Regions from separate parts of the Streptomyces sp. H27-D2 genome, predicted to be linked through region 2. Evidence: riboswitches for the same ligand, from Rfam matches in the RefSeq annotation. Region 2 holds a riboswitch; the other holds the start of a gene.
The links. A riboswitch is a leader RNA that binds a small molecule or an ion and turns the genes downstream of it on or off. The one in region 2 is predicted to bind cyclic di-AMP.
Positions count from the first base shown of each region.

Region 1: linked by a shared signal. The riboswitch ahead of QMK28_RS17965 (M23 family metallopeptidase) and the one ahead of QMK28_RS13600 (transglycosylase family protein) in region 2 are both predicted to bind cyclic di-AMP.

Region 1 covers NZ_JAYMZR010000043.1:37,697-45,371, forward strand. The annotation lists gene QMK28_RS17955 (hypothetical protein) at 10-324, shown strand; gene QMK28_RS17960 (aldo/keto reductase) at 447-1,406, opposite strand; gene QMK28_RS17965 (M23 family metallopeptidase) at 1,616-2,698, opposite strand; cyclic di-AMP (ydaO/yuaA leader) riboswitch at 2,710-2,865, opposite strand; gene QMK28_RS17970 (PP2C family protein-serine/threonine phosphatase) at 3,100-4,326, opposite strand; gene QMK28_RS17975 (DEAD/DEAH box helicase) at 4,644-6,341, opposite strand; gene QMK28_RS17980 (cold-shock protein) at 6,639-6,842, opposite strand; tRNA gene QMK28_RS17985 (tRNA-OTHER) at 7,162-7,231, opposite strand; gene QMK28_RS17990 (hypothetical protein) at 7,391-7,675, opposite strand, start outside.
Region 2 covers NZ_JAYMZR010000028.1:18,341-26,015, forward strand. The annotation lists gene QMK28_RS13585 (nucleoside triphosphate pyrophosphohydrolase) at 1-944, shown strand, start outside; gene QMK28_RS13590 (cytochrome P450 family protein) at 1,173-2,453, shown strand; gene QMK28_RS13595 (LysM peptidoglycan-binding domain-containing protein) at 2,568-3,569, shown strand; cyclic di-AMP (ydaO/yuaA leader) riboswitch at 3,825-3,994, shown strand; gene QMK28_RS13600 (transglycosylase family protein) at 3,998-4,690, shown strand; gene eno (phosphopyruvate hydratase) at 4,936-6,216, shown strand; gene QMK28_RS13610 (FtsB family cell division protein) at 6,459-6,917, shown strand; gene QMK28_RS13615 (DUF501 domain-containing protein) at 7,041-7,625, shown strand; gene QMK28_RS13620 (Ppx/GppA phosphatase family protein) at 7,622-7,675, shown strand, end outside.

The sequences.
Region 1 (7,675 bases), on a different contig from region 2:
GTATGAGAGATGGCTGGGATACCGGCAGGCGTAGTGGCTGCGGGCGGGCTCATCGGTGGGTACGGCGCGGCTCGGTGGACCAAGAAGCGGCCGCTCGGGGCGGTTGCGTTGGGGGCTGCCGGGGTCGTGGCCGCGCGTGCTTGGAATCGGCAGGCGGGGGCCGGGACCGCTGCCGCGCTCACTGGGCTGTACGTGGCCGGCTTCGCCGGGTCGCATCCGTTGGCGAAGCGGCTCGGCGCTTGGCCGGCGGTGTTCGCGGTGGCGGGCGGGGTCGCGCTCGTGTCGTGGGTCGCGGTCGACCGGCGGGAGTCGGCCGCGGTCTGATGGGTTGGGGCTGGGGGCGGCCTCACGGTTGGGGCGGGCAGCCTCATTCCGTGTTGCGGGGTGAGCGAGCCTCGCGCGCTCCGGGGGCCGGGGGCCAGTCCCCCCGGTCCCCGCCCCCGGCCTCAGGCGGAAGCCGTCGTAAGAGTCGCCACTTCCACGTCCGTCAGCTTCAGCGCCGGTACGGCCAGCAGCGCCGGGAGTTGTTCGACTGTGCGGGCGCTCGCCATCGGGGCTACGACTGTCGGCTGGGCCGCGAGCCAGGCCAGGGCGACCGTCGCGACCTGGGCGCCGCGCGCGGTGGAGATCTCGTCCAGGGCCGCGAGGACCTTCTGGCCGCGGTCGGTGTCGAGGTGCTTCGCGGCGCCCTCGGCGCGGGCGCTGTCCACGGAGGCGCCCGGACGGTACTTGCCGGTGAGGAAGCCGGACGCGAGGCCGTAGTACGGGATGGCGGCCAGGCCGTGGCGGGCGGCGACGTCCGCGAGGTCGCCCTCGTAGGAGTCGCGCGAGACCAGGCTGTAGTGCGGCTGGACGGCGACGTACTTGGCGAGGCCCTCGCGCTCGGAGAAGGCGAGGGAGGCTTCGAGGCGCTCCGGGGTGATGTTGGAGGCGGCGATCTCGCGGACCTTGCCCGACTTCACCAGGTCGTCCAGCGCCGTGATGATCTCCTCGACGGGGACCGACGGGTCGTCATAGTGCGTGTAGTACAGGTCGATGTAGTCGGTCTGCAGGCGGCGCAGCGACTCCTCGGCGGCCGACTTGACGGTCGGGGCGGCCAGCCCCTTGTAGTCGGGGTGCGCGCCCGCCTTCGTCGCGACGACGACGCCGGCCCGGTTGCCGCGGGACGCCAGCCAGTTGCCGATGACGGTCTCGGACTCACCGCCGGAGTTGCCCTGCACCCAGGCCGAGTAGACGTCTGCGGTGTCTATGAAATTGCCGCCGCCTGCGGTGAAGGCGTCGAGGACGTCAAAGGACTGCGCCTCATCAGCCGTCCAGCCGAAGACATTGCCTCCGAGCGTGAACGGGAATACGTCGAGGTTGCCGATCTTTTTCGTGTTGCCGATCTCTTTCGTCGTGTCAGTCATGGGTTTTTCCAACGCGCGGTTCGTGGCTTTTATTCCATATGGTGACCAACGGAGTTGGGCGTAGCGCGGTGGGAGGGGCGTGGCGGGAGGGGCGCGAGGCGTGGAAGCGGGGGGCGCGCAGATCCCGGCCCGCGCCCCCCGCGCTCGCGCCCTACGGCTGAAGCCCGCCCTACGACCGCGAAGCCCGCCCCACGACCGCGAAGCCCGCCCTACGGCTGAAGCCCGCGCTCCCGCAGCCAGCCCATCGGGTCGATCGGGCTGCCGCCCGGCCGTACCTCAAGGTGCAGGTGCGGGCCGGTGACGTTGCCGGTCGCGCCGACCCGGGCGATCACGTCGCCCGTGTTCACCTGGCCCGACGTCTTCACCATCGATGAGAGATGGCAGTACCAGAGCTCGGTGCCGTCATCCAGTTGCAGCACGATGCGGTAGCCGTACGAGCCGGCCCACCCGGCCGACTTGATGGTGCCGCTGTGCAGCGCCTTGGCGGGGGTGCCCGTCGGGGCGGCGAAGTCCTGGCCGGTGTGGTTCGCGGACCACAGGTCGCCAGCCTGGCCGAAGCTCGACGTCAACGTGTAGGAGGCGACCGGCAGGACGAAGCTCTTGGCCAGTTGGGCGCGGCGCTCGGCCTCGGCCTTCTTCTCCGCGGCGGCTTCCGCCTTGCGCTTGGCCTCGGCCTTCTCGGCCTTCGCCTTGGCCTCGGCGTCCGACTTCGTCTTCGACGCCTGGCCCGCGGCCTGCTCGGCGGCGCTGCGCGAGGAGGCGTCGAGCGACGCCTGGTCCGCCGCGGCCTGCTGCTGGTCGGCCTGCTGGAGGATGCGGGCGCGCAGGGCCTCGCCGGCGTCCGCGCCCTTGTCGGCCTCGGCGTCGGTGAGCCCGGCCTGGGTGAGCGGCGCCGCGGCTGTCGCCAGCTCGGCGGCGCTCACGTCCGTGTCGGAGCCGTCGGATATCAAGTCGCCGATGCCCGGCAGCGACTTCGCGTCCGGGAGGCTGTCGGCGACGGTCGAGAGGTCAGGCATGGAGATCGGTACCCGCGGCTTGTCCTTCGCGGTGGCCATGCCGCCCGCGCCGACCGCCGCGATCACGCCGACGCCGAGAACGGCGCCGCTGCGCGCCATACCGCCACCGCGCTGCTTGGCGACGCGGTGCCTGCCACGCACCGGGGCGATGGACTCTTCGGTGGGATTCCACTCGCCCAGGGGCTGATCGCCGTACCCGAGGCCGGGCTCCGCGGGGGAGCCGTAGGGGCCGAACGGGTTGTACGTAGCCTCGGGGGCAGGCTTGTTGGACGCCACGAGGGCGCTCTCCTTTCCTTCCTTCTCGCCTACCGGGTTAGCTGACGGGTTCGGAGTAGGAAGGTCTCCTACGGGTCAGGTTCGACCCGATTCACCCCAAAGATTGGTTCCCCGGTTCCCTGGGCGGTGCGGTACTGCTGTGGTGCGGGATTCGGCGACTGCGCGCGGTGCCGTCTCTAGTGGCGGCTGTTACGACCGCGCTGCGTTATCGAACGTTAATAGACAGGGAGGCGGGAGTCCAAGCCTTCACCGGAAACTGTCCCGCCTTTGACAAGGACCAAGTGGGGCATGAGGTAGCGGATAGGGGCGAGTTGACCTCATGAGGGAAACCGCTCGACGCTGATCGTGTGTCAGTCGTTATACGGAGGCGCGTCCGCCGGTTACGGAACGTAGGCGCGAATTCACGCGGCCGGAACGGAGCTCGTCCCCGGCCCCGACGGCACAGCTCGTACCCGCTCCGCACCCGGTTCCCAACCGGTCCACACGCGGCGCCGCCCCGGCCTCCGCAGCGCGAGCAGCGCCATGTCATCCGTCGACGCGCCGCCCGTGTGCAGCGCCACATCGGCCACCACCCCGTCCAGCAGCTCGTCCGGCCCCGGGAAGGTCCGCCCGCGCAGCCGCTCCAGCGGGTCGTAGAAGACGCCCCCGCCGTCCCGCGCCTCGGTGACCCCGTCGGTGAAGAGCAGCAGTGTGGCCCCCTCGGGGAACTCCAGCTCGTCCGCCCGGTCCGGCCAGACGCCCAGGTCCGCCATGCCCAGCGGGAGGGCGTGCGCGGACGGCTCCGCGCCCCGCACCGAGCCGTCCGCGAGCAGCAGCAGCGGCGCCGGATGGCCCCGGTTGAGCACCCGCAAGACGCCCGGCCCCTCCGCACCGTTCGGGATCTCGGCCAGTACGGCGGTGGTGAAGCCCTCGAACTGGTCCAGCCCCTCCCGCCGCCCGCCCTCCCGGCGCAGCGCGCGCTCCAGCCGCCCCGCGAGCGCCTCCAGGTCCGGCTCCTGCTCCGCCGCCTCCCGGAACGCCCCGATGACGATCGCCACCGCCTCCACGGCCTCCAGGCCCTTGCCCCGTACGTCGCCCACGATCAGCCGTACGCCGAACGGGGTGGCCTGCACCGCGTAGAGGTCGCCGCCGATCCTGGCGTCCACCTGCGCCGCCTCATAGCGCGCCGCCACGGCCAGCCCGCTGATACGGGCCGGGGGCGTCGGCAGTACGGCCCGCTGCGCGGCCTCGGCGATCGTACGGACCGACTCCAGCCGCCGGCCGCTGCGCCGGACCAGCCGGTTGATGACGATGGCCAGCCCGGCCACCGTCACCACGGTGGCCAGCTCGGTCAGCGACTCGGTGTGGTCGGTGAGACCGCGGGCGAAGAGCAGCAGGAAGGTGGCGACGACCGCCGCGACGCCGGTCGTCAGGGTGGCGCGCAGCGAGCACAGCGGGGCGGCCACCAGCGGGGCGGCCGAGAAGAAGGGCGAGGCCGTGTAGTTCATCGGCGTCGCCACGTCGAAGACCGTGCCGCCGATGATGAGCAGGGCGGGCAGCCAGTGGGCGACCCAGCGCGGCGGACCGTCGGCGCGCAGGACCGACCGTGCGCCGCCGCGCTCCCGGTGCGCCCCTCCTCGCTTCCCCACCTGAGTCTCCTGACCCCTCCGCCCGCGGTCGCGGTCGATTCCGCGGCTGCCGGCGCCGCACTGCTTCTCAGGCTGGCCGGTATGCGGTGGGCGCGGCCAGTCGGCTTGTGCCATGCGGGTGAATCCCGCCCCCGGCGCAGGCCTCCGGCCCCCCCGGCACAGCGAAAGACCCCAGCCCGCCCGAAGGCGACCTGGGGTCTTCCCATGCTGTTCCGCTGTGCTGCTCTCTTCCGCTGTCCGGCCGCTCCAGCGACCCGCCGCCCTACCGGACCCGGTCAGAACCGGACCTGATCAGCAGCGAGCCACCCGCGATCGGATCAGGCAGCCGAGGCCCGACGACCGCCGGAGCCGCCGTTGGCGCTGCGGCCCGACGGGTTGCCACCGCGGCCGGACGAGTTGCCGCCACGACCGCTGGAGGCGCCCCCGGTACGGCCCGCGGACGGGGCGCCGGTACCGGCGGCGCCACGCGGACGGCTGCGACGGGCACGGCCGGTGCCCGCACCGGGACCCGCGCCACGGGGGCGAACGGGCTCGGCCGGAGCCGCGATGATGATCGGGACGCCGCTCGGCGTACGCGCGCCGGTGATCCGGGTCAGTTCCTCGTCGCCGGAGCGCACCTGCGCGGTGTTCGGGCTGATGCCCGCGATGGTCATCATGCGGGCCATCTCGCGACGCTGGTTGGGCATCACGAGGGTGACGACGCTGCCGGACTCGCCGGCACGAGCGGTACGGCCGCCGCGGTGCAGGTAGTCCTTGTGGTCGGTCGGCGGGTCGACGTTCACGACGAGGTCGAGGTTGTCGATGTGGATGCCGCGCGCCGCGACGTTCGTCGCGATGAGCGCGGTGACGTGCCCGCTCTTGAACTGGTCGAGCGTGCGGTTGCGCTGCGGCTGGCTCTTGCCGCCGTGCAGCGCGGACGCCCGCACGCCGCTGGCCAGCAGGTGCTTGGCGAGACGGTCGGCGCCGCGCTTGGTGTCGACGAACATGATCACGCGACCCTCACGGGCGGCGATGTGCGTCGTGGCGTCGCGCTTGTCGGCGTCCGTGACGTGCAGCACGTGGTGCTCCATCGTGCTGACCGCGTTGGCCGACGGGTCCACCGAGTGGGTGACCGGGTCGTTCAGGAAGCGCTTGACGAGGCGGTCCACGTTGCGGTCCAGCGTCGCGGAGAACAGCATGCACTGCCCGCCCTGGACGACCTGGTCCAGCAACTTGGTGACCTGCGGCAGGAAGCCCATGTCGGCCATCTGGTCGGCCTCGTCGAGCACCGTGATGGAGACGTGGTCGAGCTTGGCGTCACCGCGGTTGATGAGGTCGGCGAGGCGGCCGGGAGTGGCCACCACGACCTCGGAGCCGCGCTGCAGCTGGTTGGCCTGCCGGGAGATCGACATGCCGCCCACGACCGTGGTCATCCGCAGGTTGACCGCGGTGGCGTACGGGGTGAGGGCGTCGGTGACCTGCTGGGCCAGCTCACGGGTCGGGACGAGCACCAGCGCCAGCGGGCGCTTCGACTCGGCGCGCTTGCCGGCGGTACGGGCCAGCAGCGCGAGGCCGAAGGCCAGCGTCTTGCCGGAGCCGGTACGGCCGCGGCCGAGGACGTCACGGCCGAAGATCGCGTTGGGCAGCGTCGCGGCCTGGATCGGGAACGGCTCCGTCAGACCCTCGCGGGTCAGCGTCGCCAGCAGCCCGGCGGGCATGTTCAGGTCGGCGAAGGCCTCCACCGGCGGGAGCGCCGGGGTGCTGCTGACCGGCATCGCGAACTCTGCGGCCGGAGCCGCGGTCGCCTGGCGGCGCGGAGCGGAGGACGACTGGGTGCGGGGGCGGCCACCGCCACCGCCGCCATTGCCGCCGCCGCCATTGCCGCCGCCGGAGCGACCGCCGGACGGGCGGCCTCCGCCGGAGCTGCCGGAGCCGCTCGACGAGCCGGCGCGGCTGCCGAACGGGCGGTTGTTGGCATAGCCGGAACCGGCGGAACCAGAAGTGGGGGTACGGGGGGTACGGGCAGCGCGAGTCATACGCGAGGTCCTTCCTCAAAGGGGTGGCACGCTTCGAGGAAGACCTGGCGACGCAAGGTCGCGAAGAGGTCACAAGAACGAGCCGGGATGAAGCGGGGCCGAAGCGGGGCGAGAAATCCACGGCGCGCTTCGGATGGCCTGCCGGCGAACCGACGGCGGTACAAAAGGTGGAACGGTGATACCGGTGCAGCGAATGCATCCGGACCCTGGAAACGCGAGGCCTTGCGCCCGTCGCTTCGAAGGCAGCAACAGGGGCCCGCACCCTGCGGTGCGGGCCCCTGCCAGGTGCTCTAAACGTCAGGCGGGAACGATGTTCTCGGCCTGCGGGCCCTTCTGGCCCTGCGTGACGTCGAAGGAGACCTTCTGGCCTTCCTGGAGCTCGCGGAAGCCCGAGGTGGCGATGTTCGAGTAGTGAGCGAAGACGTCAGCGCCGCCGCCGTCCTGCTCAATGAAGCCGAAACCCTTTTCGGCGTTGAACCACTTTACGGTGCCAGTAGCCATATGTCTGTCTCCTTATGGGGGCAGGTATCGAAACCCGCACTTTACGGGCCTCGGTTCGCTGCTGCGCTCAAACTTCTGAGCGATTGGGCCCCACACCGGAAACATCCCGGCTAAAAACAAAGTGCGCCTACGGAAACACTACCGTTAGGCGCACATAAAGTTCATGGGTACCAAAACTGCAACGCAGTCACTCTAGCACAGGATCTTCGCAACAGCGTGTTAGGTGGATCACCGCGCGAACAGACGCGCCCCATCCGGACGAATCCGAATGGGGCGCGTACACACAGGCCGCCGGCGGCGAGACCAGACGGCCCGTGGGTGGGTCATCAGGGAATCGAACCCTGAACCAACGGGTGACTACCCGCCGCTCTGCCAATGAGCTATGGCCCTCGGGAGCAGTCTAGCCTCCCGCCGGAGCGCCCTTCACCGCCGACGCCGCGGCACGGGTGCGGGACCGGGCCGGGACCGGGCCGGAGCGCGGATTCCGCCGCGCCCCGGCCACCCCGTACGGCGGCCCGCAGACAGCCGCCGCCCTACAACCCGCCGCCCTACATGCCTCTCACCGTCACGCCCACCCGCTCCTGCTCCTCCTCGCGGTAGAGCAGGACCGTGCCCGCGCACAGGGCGCTGACGACGGCGAACGCCACCCCCACCAGCCCCGGCCAGCTGACGACCTCGCCCAGGACGCTGCGCAGCGGGTCGATGAGGCCGACCCGGGACATGGCGTGCAGGCCCATGACCCCGATGGCCGTGGCGGCGCTCGCGGCCCAGAGCAGGGCCGTGTCCCGTGCCGCCAGCCGGAAGGCCAGCAGCAGGCAGAGGCCGGTGATCGC
Region 2 (7,675 bases):
CCGACCGGGTGCTGTGCGCCGATCTCGCGCACCCGCAGTTGCCGTACTTCCGGGAAGCGGGCGTCAGCGTCGAGCAGGTGTCGGCCTCCGCGCGTGAGCTGGTGGACGACTGCGCGGGCGGGCGCACGATCGTGATCGTCTCCTCCGGCGAGGGCGAGTCGGCGCTGACCGACGGCCTGGCGCGGCTGGCCGGTTCGGGACGCGAGTCGATGCCGGACCTGGAGCTGCTGCCCGCCTCGTACGACCTGCCCGGCGCGCGGCTGCTCGACCTCGTCCAGGTGATGGACCGGGTCAGGGCCGAGTGCCCGTGGACCCGCGAGCAGACGCACACCGGGCTGGCGAAGTACGGCATCGAGGAGGCGTACGAGCTGGTCGAGGCGATCGAGGAGGGGGACCGGGAGGAACTGCGCGAGGAACTGGGCGACGTTCTTCTCCAGGTCGTCTTCCACGCCCGCATCGCCCAGGACGACCCGGACGAGCCCTTCTCCATCGACGACGTCGCGGCCGCCATCGTGGACAAGCTCATCCACCGCCACCCGCACGTCTTCGGCGACGACACCGCCGAGACCCCGGCAGAGGTCGAGGCGCACTGGCTGCGCACCAAGGCCGTCGAGAAGCAGCGCGACTCGCTGACCGAGGGCATCCCGCTCGGCCAGCCGGCGCTGGCGCTCGCCGCCAAGCTCGCCTCGCGCGTCCGCACGGCGGGACTCCAGGTCGCCCTTCCCCAGCCGGCCGGCGGCTTCGACGCGGCTGACTCCGCTGATTCCGCCGGCCTCACCGGGTCCGCCGAGCCGTCCCGAACCGCCGACAGCGATCTCGGCGCCCGGCTGCTCGCCCTCGCCGTACGCGCCGAAGCGGCCGGTGCGGACCCGGAGACCGCGCTGCGCGCCGCAGCCCGTACCTACCGCGACGCGATCCTCGCGGCGGAGGTACGTGCCGGTTAGGCGTCTTTCGTTCCGGGCGCCCGCGCGGCGTGCGTGCTCATGAGCATGGATCTCGCCGCCACCCATGACCCGCTGGTCGGCATCCGCCGGCGGTCGTGGGCCGGACGGACGATCCTCCGGGGCGGCGCTGAGGGCGGCCGCACAGCCGGACCCGACGGGCCCCCGGCCCCCGCCCGGCCTCCCCGCCGCCCGTCACCGGCGGTGACCAGCGCCGGGTAGCGTCGTGGGGTGCCTCAACAGACCGCGCCCTCGGACCCGACCTCCTCCCCTGCTCCCGCCCTCTTCAGCTGGGAGTTCGCGACCGACCCCTACCCGGCGTACGCCTGGCTGCGCGAGCACGCGCCCGTGCACAGGACCGAACTGCCGAGCGGGGTCGAGGCCTGGCTCGTGACCCGCTACGCGGACGCGCGCACCGCGCTCGCCGACGGGCGGCTGTCCAAGAACCCGGTGCACCACAGCGAGGCCGCGCACGGCAAGGGCAAGATCGGCATTCCGGGCGAGCGCAGCGCCAACCTGATGACGCATCTGCTCAACATCGACCCGCCGGACCACACCCGGCTGCGCCGTCTCGTCGCCAAGGCGTTCACCCCGCGCCGGGTCGCCGCGTTCGCGCCGCGCGTGCAGGAGCTGACCGACCGGCTCATCGACGCCATCGCCGCGAAGGGGACAGAACAGGGGACAGCCGACCTCATCCACGAGTTCGCCTTCCCGCTCCCCATTTACGCGATCTGCGACCTGCTGGGCGTCCCGCCCGAGGATCAGGACGACTTCCGCGACTGGGCGGGCATGATGATCCGGCACGGCGGCGGCCCGCGCGGCGGAGTGGCCCGGTCGGTCAAGAAGATGCGCGCCTATCTGGCCGAGCTGATCCACCGTAAGCGTGCCGATCCAGGCGACGACCTCATCTCGGACCTCATCAGGGCGGGGGACGACGGCGAGCACCTCACCGAGAACGAGGCCGCCGCGATGGCCTTCATCCTGCTGTTCGCCGGATTCGAGACCACGGTCAACCTCATCGGCAACGGGATGTACGCGCTGCTGCGCAACCCCGAGCAGCGCGAGCGGCTCCAGGCCTCGCTGGCGGCGGGGGAGAGTGGTCTGCTGGAGACGGGCATCGAGGAACTGCTGCGTTACGACGGGCCCGTGGAGCTGGCGACCTGGCGGTTCGCCACCGAGCCGGTCACCCTCGGCGGTCAGCTGATCGGCGTCGGCGAGCCGGTATTGGTGGTGCTGGCCGCCGCCGACCGTGACCCGGAGCGCTTCGACGGACCCGACACCCTCGACCTCTCCCGCCGTGACAACCAACACCTCGGTTTTGGCCACGGCATCCATTACTGCATCGGTGCGCCGCTCGCCCGGCTGGAGGCGCGGGCCGCGATCTCGACGCTGCTGCGCCGCCTCCCCGACCTGCGGCTCGCGGCGGAAACTGATGATTTGCGCTGGCGCGGCGGGCTCATCATGCGCGGACTGCGGTCACTGCCGGTTGAGTTCACCCCCGAGAAAAGGTGACAGATTGTCAACTGCGTGACCTTCGCGTGATCTCCACTACATCGACTTGTGACAGCCGGACGCCCCGACTACCTTCTACCGACAACTCACACTCGCCGCTCGAAAGGCAACCGCATGCGCACCGGGAACGGTAAGCACCGCCGCCCCCGTCAGGCTCCGGCCATCGTCGTCGCGGCGGGGGTGACCGGCGCGAGCATAGCCATGCCGCTGCTCGGCGCCACCGGCGCGCACGCGGCCGACGCATCGACCTGGGACCGCGTCGCGCAGTGCGAGAGCGGCGGGATGTGGAGCTCCAACGGGGGCAACGGCTATTACGGCGGGTTGCAGCTGACGCTGGAGACGTGGAAGCAGTACGAGGGCACGTCGTACGCGCCGCGCCCCGACCTGGCCAGCCGCTCCCAGCAGATCTCGGTCGCCGAGGCGATCCTCGGCGACAAGGGGCCGGACGCCTGGCCCAGCTGCGCGGTGAACGGCGGACTGCTGGCCGACGGCGCCGCGCCCGACGTCGACCCGGGAAGCACCACGCGCCCGTCCACGGAGCCCACGGACGGCGCCTCGGACGACGCGACCGCCGCCCCGGACGCCGCGAAGTCGGCGAAGCCCTCGGACGGGGCGACCGGCAAGGCGACCCCGGACAGTGACGCGAGCGACGCCGCGAAGGCCAAGGCGAAAGCCAAGGCCAAGGGCGAGTCTCAGGCCGGCGCCCAGGGCGCCGGCGGCGACGCCGAGAAGACCCCCGCGCCGGGCGCGTCGAAGGGTGCGGACGACCCCACCTCCATCCCGGGCCCGGTCGAGCGGAGCGAGTCCGCAGCCGCGGGCAAGCACCGGGGCGACACGGACGCGAGCGGCTCCGACGAGGAGGCGGGCGACGTCGCGGACTTCGACCGCTCCGGCGGGCGGCACGCCTCGCGGGACGGCGGCGCGGAGCGCGCGGGCGGGCTCCAGGGCGGCGGCTACACGGTGCGCTCCGGCGACAGCCTCTCGGCCATCGCGGCGCGGCAGGACGTGCACGGCGGCTGGTCTTCGCTGTACGACGCCAACGCGAAGGTGGTCGGCTCCGATCCGGACCTCATCCGCCCTGGTCAGCAGCTCGATCTGAGCCAGAAACCAGGGTAGTTGATGACCGTATGTCCGGATTCGTTCGAGTGAGACATGGCTCTCGTCCACAATTGGCCAAGTCTCAACTGTCCGATCTATCCGGACCGCCCCCCACCTGCACGGATGTGCATTCCTGAGGGGCAAGAGGGGGCGATGCCCCCGAACTGCCGGGGTTTGAAATGACCCCGGGGGTCGTGTTTATGGTCGGACCGCTCGCCACAGCGGGCACCGTCGAACACCACGCCGAATCCTGCCGGTGTCCGAGGGGTAGTCGACGCGCAAGCGCCGATGGCAGGAGCGGGGGAACCAGGTAAGTGCCGGAAAGGCCCAGCGTTACGGGCCCGAAGGCTTGGGGTGAAGCCACGTGTGTCAGCACACGCGGCCGGGCAACTCACATGGCCCGAACCCGACAGCTCACCTCGTAGGCGTCGGTGAGGAAACGAAAAATGCTTACTTCCAAGGGCAAGCACCGCCGTCCCTCCAAGGCTGTCCGCGTCGCCGCTCTCGCGGGTGTCGCCAGCGCCGCGATCGCCGTGCCGCTGATGGGAGCCTCCTCGGCTTCCGCGGCCGACGTCTCCACGTGGGACAAGGTCGCCCAGTGCGAGTCCGGCGGCAACTGGTCGACGAACACCGGCAACGGTTACTACGGCGGCCTCCAGTTCTCGAACTCCAGCTGGGCAGCAGCGGGCGGCACCCAGTACGCCGCGCGTGCCGACCAGGCCTCCAAGGGCCAGCAGATCACCGCAGCCGAGAAGCTTCTCGCCCTCCAGGGCCCGGGTGCCTGGGCCTGCGCCGGCGCCGGCAACCTGACCGCCGGCGGCTCCGCTGCCGACGTCGACACCAGTGGCTCGGGCGACGCCCCGGCCGCGCAGCCGAAGGCCGCCCCGAAGCCGCAGGCCCCGCAGCAGCAGGCGCAGCCGAAGGCCGCTCCCAAGCCGCAGCCGAAGCCGGAGACGCAGACCGTCCAGCCGCAGCAGAAGTCCACCGGCTCGGGCAACTACACCGTGAAGTCGGGCGACACGCTCGCGAAGATCGCCGACGCTCACGGTTCCAGCTGGAAGTCCGTCTACGAGAACAACAAGTCGACCGTAGGCGGCGACGCCGACCTGATCTTCCCGGGCCAGAAGCTCTCCGTCTGAGCCGTCCAGGACTGATCACCCCATAAAGACCCCCTGACCGGGTGCGCCCTCCCCCGAGCGCATCCGGTCAGGGTTTTTTCGCGCGGATTCGGCTCGGTTTCCGCTCGGTTTTCCGCTGGGACGCCGTCTCGCTGAACGGGCGACCGACCGGTCACCCCGCCGGTGCGGCTAGGCTCATGCCGCAAGAGCCAAGAGACTTTCTTCTGAATCTCACAGCTACATGTCACAGCCTGAAGGAGACACTCGTGCCGTCGATCGACGTCGTCGTAGCCCGCGAGATCCTCGACTCGCGAGGCAACCCCACGGTCGAGGTCGAGGTTGGCCTCGACGACGGCAGCACCGGCCGTGCTGCCGTCCCCTCCGGCGCCTCCACCGGCGCCTTCGAGGCCCTCGAACTCCGTGATGGTGACAAGGCCCGGTACGGCGGCAAGGGTGTGGAGAAGGCCGTCCTCGCCGTCATCGAGCAGATCGGCCCGGAGCTCGTCGGGTACGACGCCACCGAGCAGCGCCTGATCGACCAGGCGATGTTCGACCTGGACGCCACCCCGGACAAGTCCTCGCTCGGCGCGAACGCCATCCTCGGCGTCTCGCTGGCCGTCGCGCACGCCGCCTCCGAGGCCTCCGACCTGCCGCTCTTCCGCTACCTCGGCGGTCCGAACGCGCACGTCCTGCCGGTCCCGATGATGAACATCCTGAACGGCGGGTCGCACGCCGACTCGAACGTGGACATCCAGGAGTTCATGATCGCCCCGATCGGCGCGGAGTCCTTCTCCGAGGCCCTGCGCTGGGGCGCCGAGGTCTACCACACGCTCAAGGGCGTGCTCAAGGAGCGCGGCCTGTCCACCGGTCTGGGCGACGAGGGCGGCTTCGCGCCGAACCTCGCCTCCAACCGCGAGGCGCTCGACCTCATCCTCGAAGCCATCACGAAGGCCGGCTACACCCCGGGCCAGGACTTCGGTCTCGCGCTCGACGTCGCCGCCTCCGAGTTCTTCGACGACGGCGTCTACACCTTCGAGGGCAAGGCTTGCACCGCCGAGGAGATGACGGCCTACTACGCCGAGCTCGTGGAGGCGTACCCGATGGTCTCCATCGAGGACCCGCTCAACGAGGAGGACTGGGACGGCTGGCAGGCCCTCACCGAGCAGCTCGGTGACAAGGTCCAGATCGTCGGCGACGACCTCTTCGTCACCAACCCGGTCCGGCTGGCCCGCGGCATCGAGAACGGCATCGCCAACTCGCTGCTGGTCAAGGTCAACCAGATCGGCTCGCTGACCGAGACCCTCGACGCGGTCGAGCTCGCCCAGCGCAGCGGCTACAAGTGCATGATGTCGCACCGCTCCGGTGAGACCGAGGACGTCACCATCGCCGACCTCGCCGTCGCCACCAACTGCGGCCAGATCAAGACCGGCGCCCCGGCCCGCTCGGACCGTGTCGCCAAGTACAACCAACTGCTGCGCATCGAGGAGATCCTCGACGACGCCGCGGTGTACGCGGGCCGCAGCGCCTTCCCGCGCTTCAAGGGCTGACCGGCCCGCGGCGCTGAGCGTTGACGCTGAACCCGCGGGCCCGGATGGGCTCAGCGGGTTCAGCGGTTCAGCGCATCTCCCCGGCCACGGTTTCGTACCGTGGTCGGGCGCTTTGCTTCCGTAGACTCGGCCGGGACTCCGGCCGGCGTTCGGGGCTCGGCCGACTCGACAGACTTGTGAGACCCGTGCAGAGCAGAGCGGGACGCAGCGCAGCGTCCGTATGTGACCCCAGGGGAGGCGACGTGGCCGCGGACCGGTTCTCCACCGCGACCAGGCTCAAGGCGCTCGGTGAGCAGGCCGCGGCGCGGGTCTACCGCGCCCGCCCGCCGCGCCGCAGCCGGCTGACCGGCCGGGCGGCGATGCTCGCGCTGGTGGTCTGCTCGCTGGTGGTCGCGCTCGCCTACCCGATGCGCCAGTACATCTCGCAGCGCTCGGCGGTCGCCGATCAGCGGCAGCTCGCCGAGCAGGCCCGCGAGCAGGTCAAACGGCTGCGCGAGCAGAAGGCCCGCTGGCAGGACCCGGAGTACGTGGAGCGGCAGGCGCGCGAGCACCTGCACTACGTACGGCCCGGTGAGACGGGCTACACCGTGGTGGACGGCAGCGGCCGCGGCAGGCGGCTCACCGGCGACGGCACCGCCGACCGCCCCTGGTACTCCGACCTCTGGGACGGCGTCGACTCCGCCGACGACGCGCGGCGCTGACCGCTACGCCGCTCGCCGCCCCCGCCGCAGCTCGCCGACCCCCGCAGCTCGCTGACCCCCGCCGCCGCTCGCCGCCCCGCGCACCCGGTTGATCACCCCGATCACTCGCACCAGGAAGACTTCATGGACACGCCCCCGCCGAAGACCGATCCCACCCCGCCCAGCGACGCGGACATCCTCGCGTTCAAGGAGCAGCTGGGCCGCCCGCCGCGTGGTCTGCGCGCGATCGCGCACCGCTGCCCCTGCGGCCATCCGGACGTCGTCGAGACGGCCCCCCGGCTGCCGGACGGCACGCCCTTCCCGACCCTCTACTACCTGACCTGCCCGCGGGCCGCGTCCGCGATCGGCACGCTGGAGGCGGACGGCGTCATGAAGGAGATGACGGCCCGCCTCGCGACCGACCCCGAGCTGGCCGCGGCCTACCGCGCCGCGCACGAGGACTACCTCACCCGCCGCGACGCCATCGAGGTGCTGGTGGGCTTCCCGAGCGCCGGCGGCATGCCGGACCGGGTCAAGTGCCTGCACGTCCTGGTCGGCCACTCGCTGGCGGCCGGCCCCGGCGTGAACCCACTGGGCGACGAGGCCATCGCGATGCTGCCCGAGTGGTGGCGCAAGGGCCCGTGCGTCGGCCGGGGCGAGGGCGCTGCCTGTGACGGTGCCGCCGATGTGACCGCGCCGACCGCCGCCATGGAAGGAGACACCCCGTGACCCGTGTGGCCGCCGTCGACTGCGGTACGAACTCGATCCGGCTGCTCGTC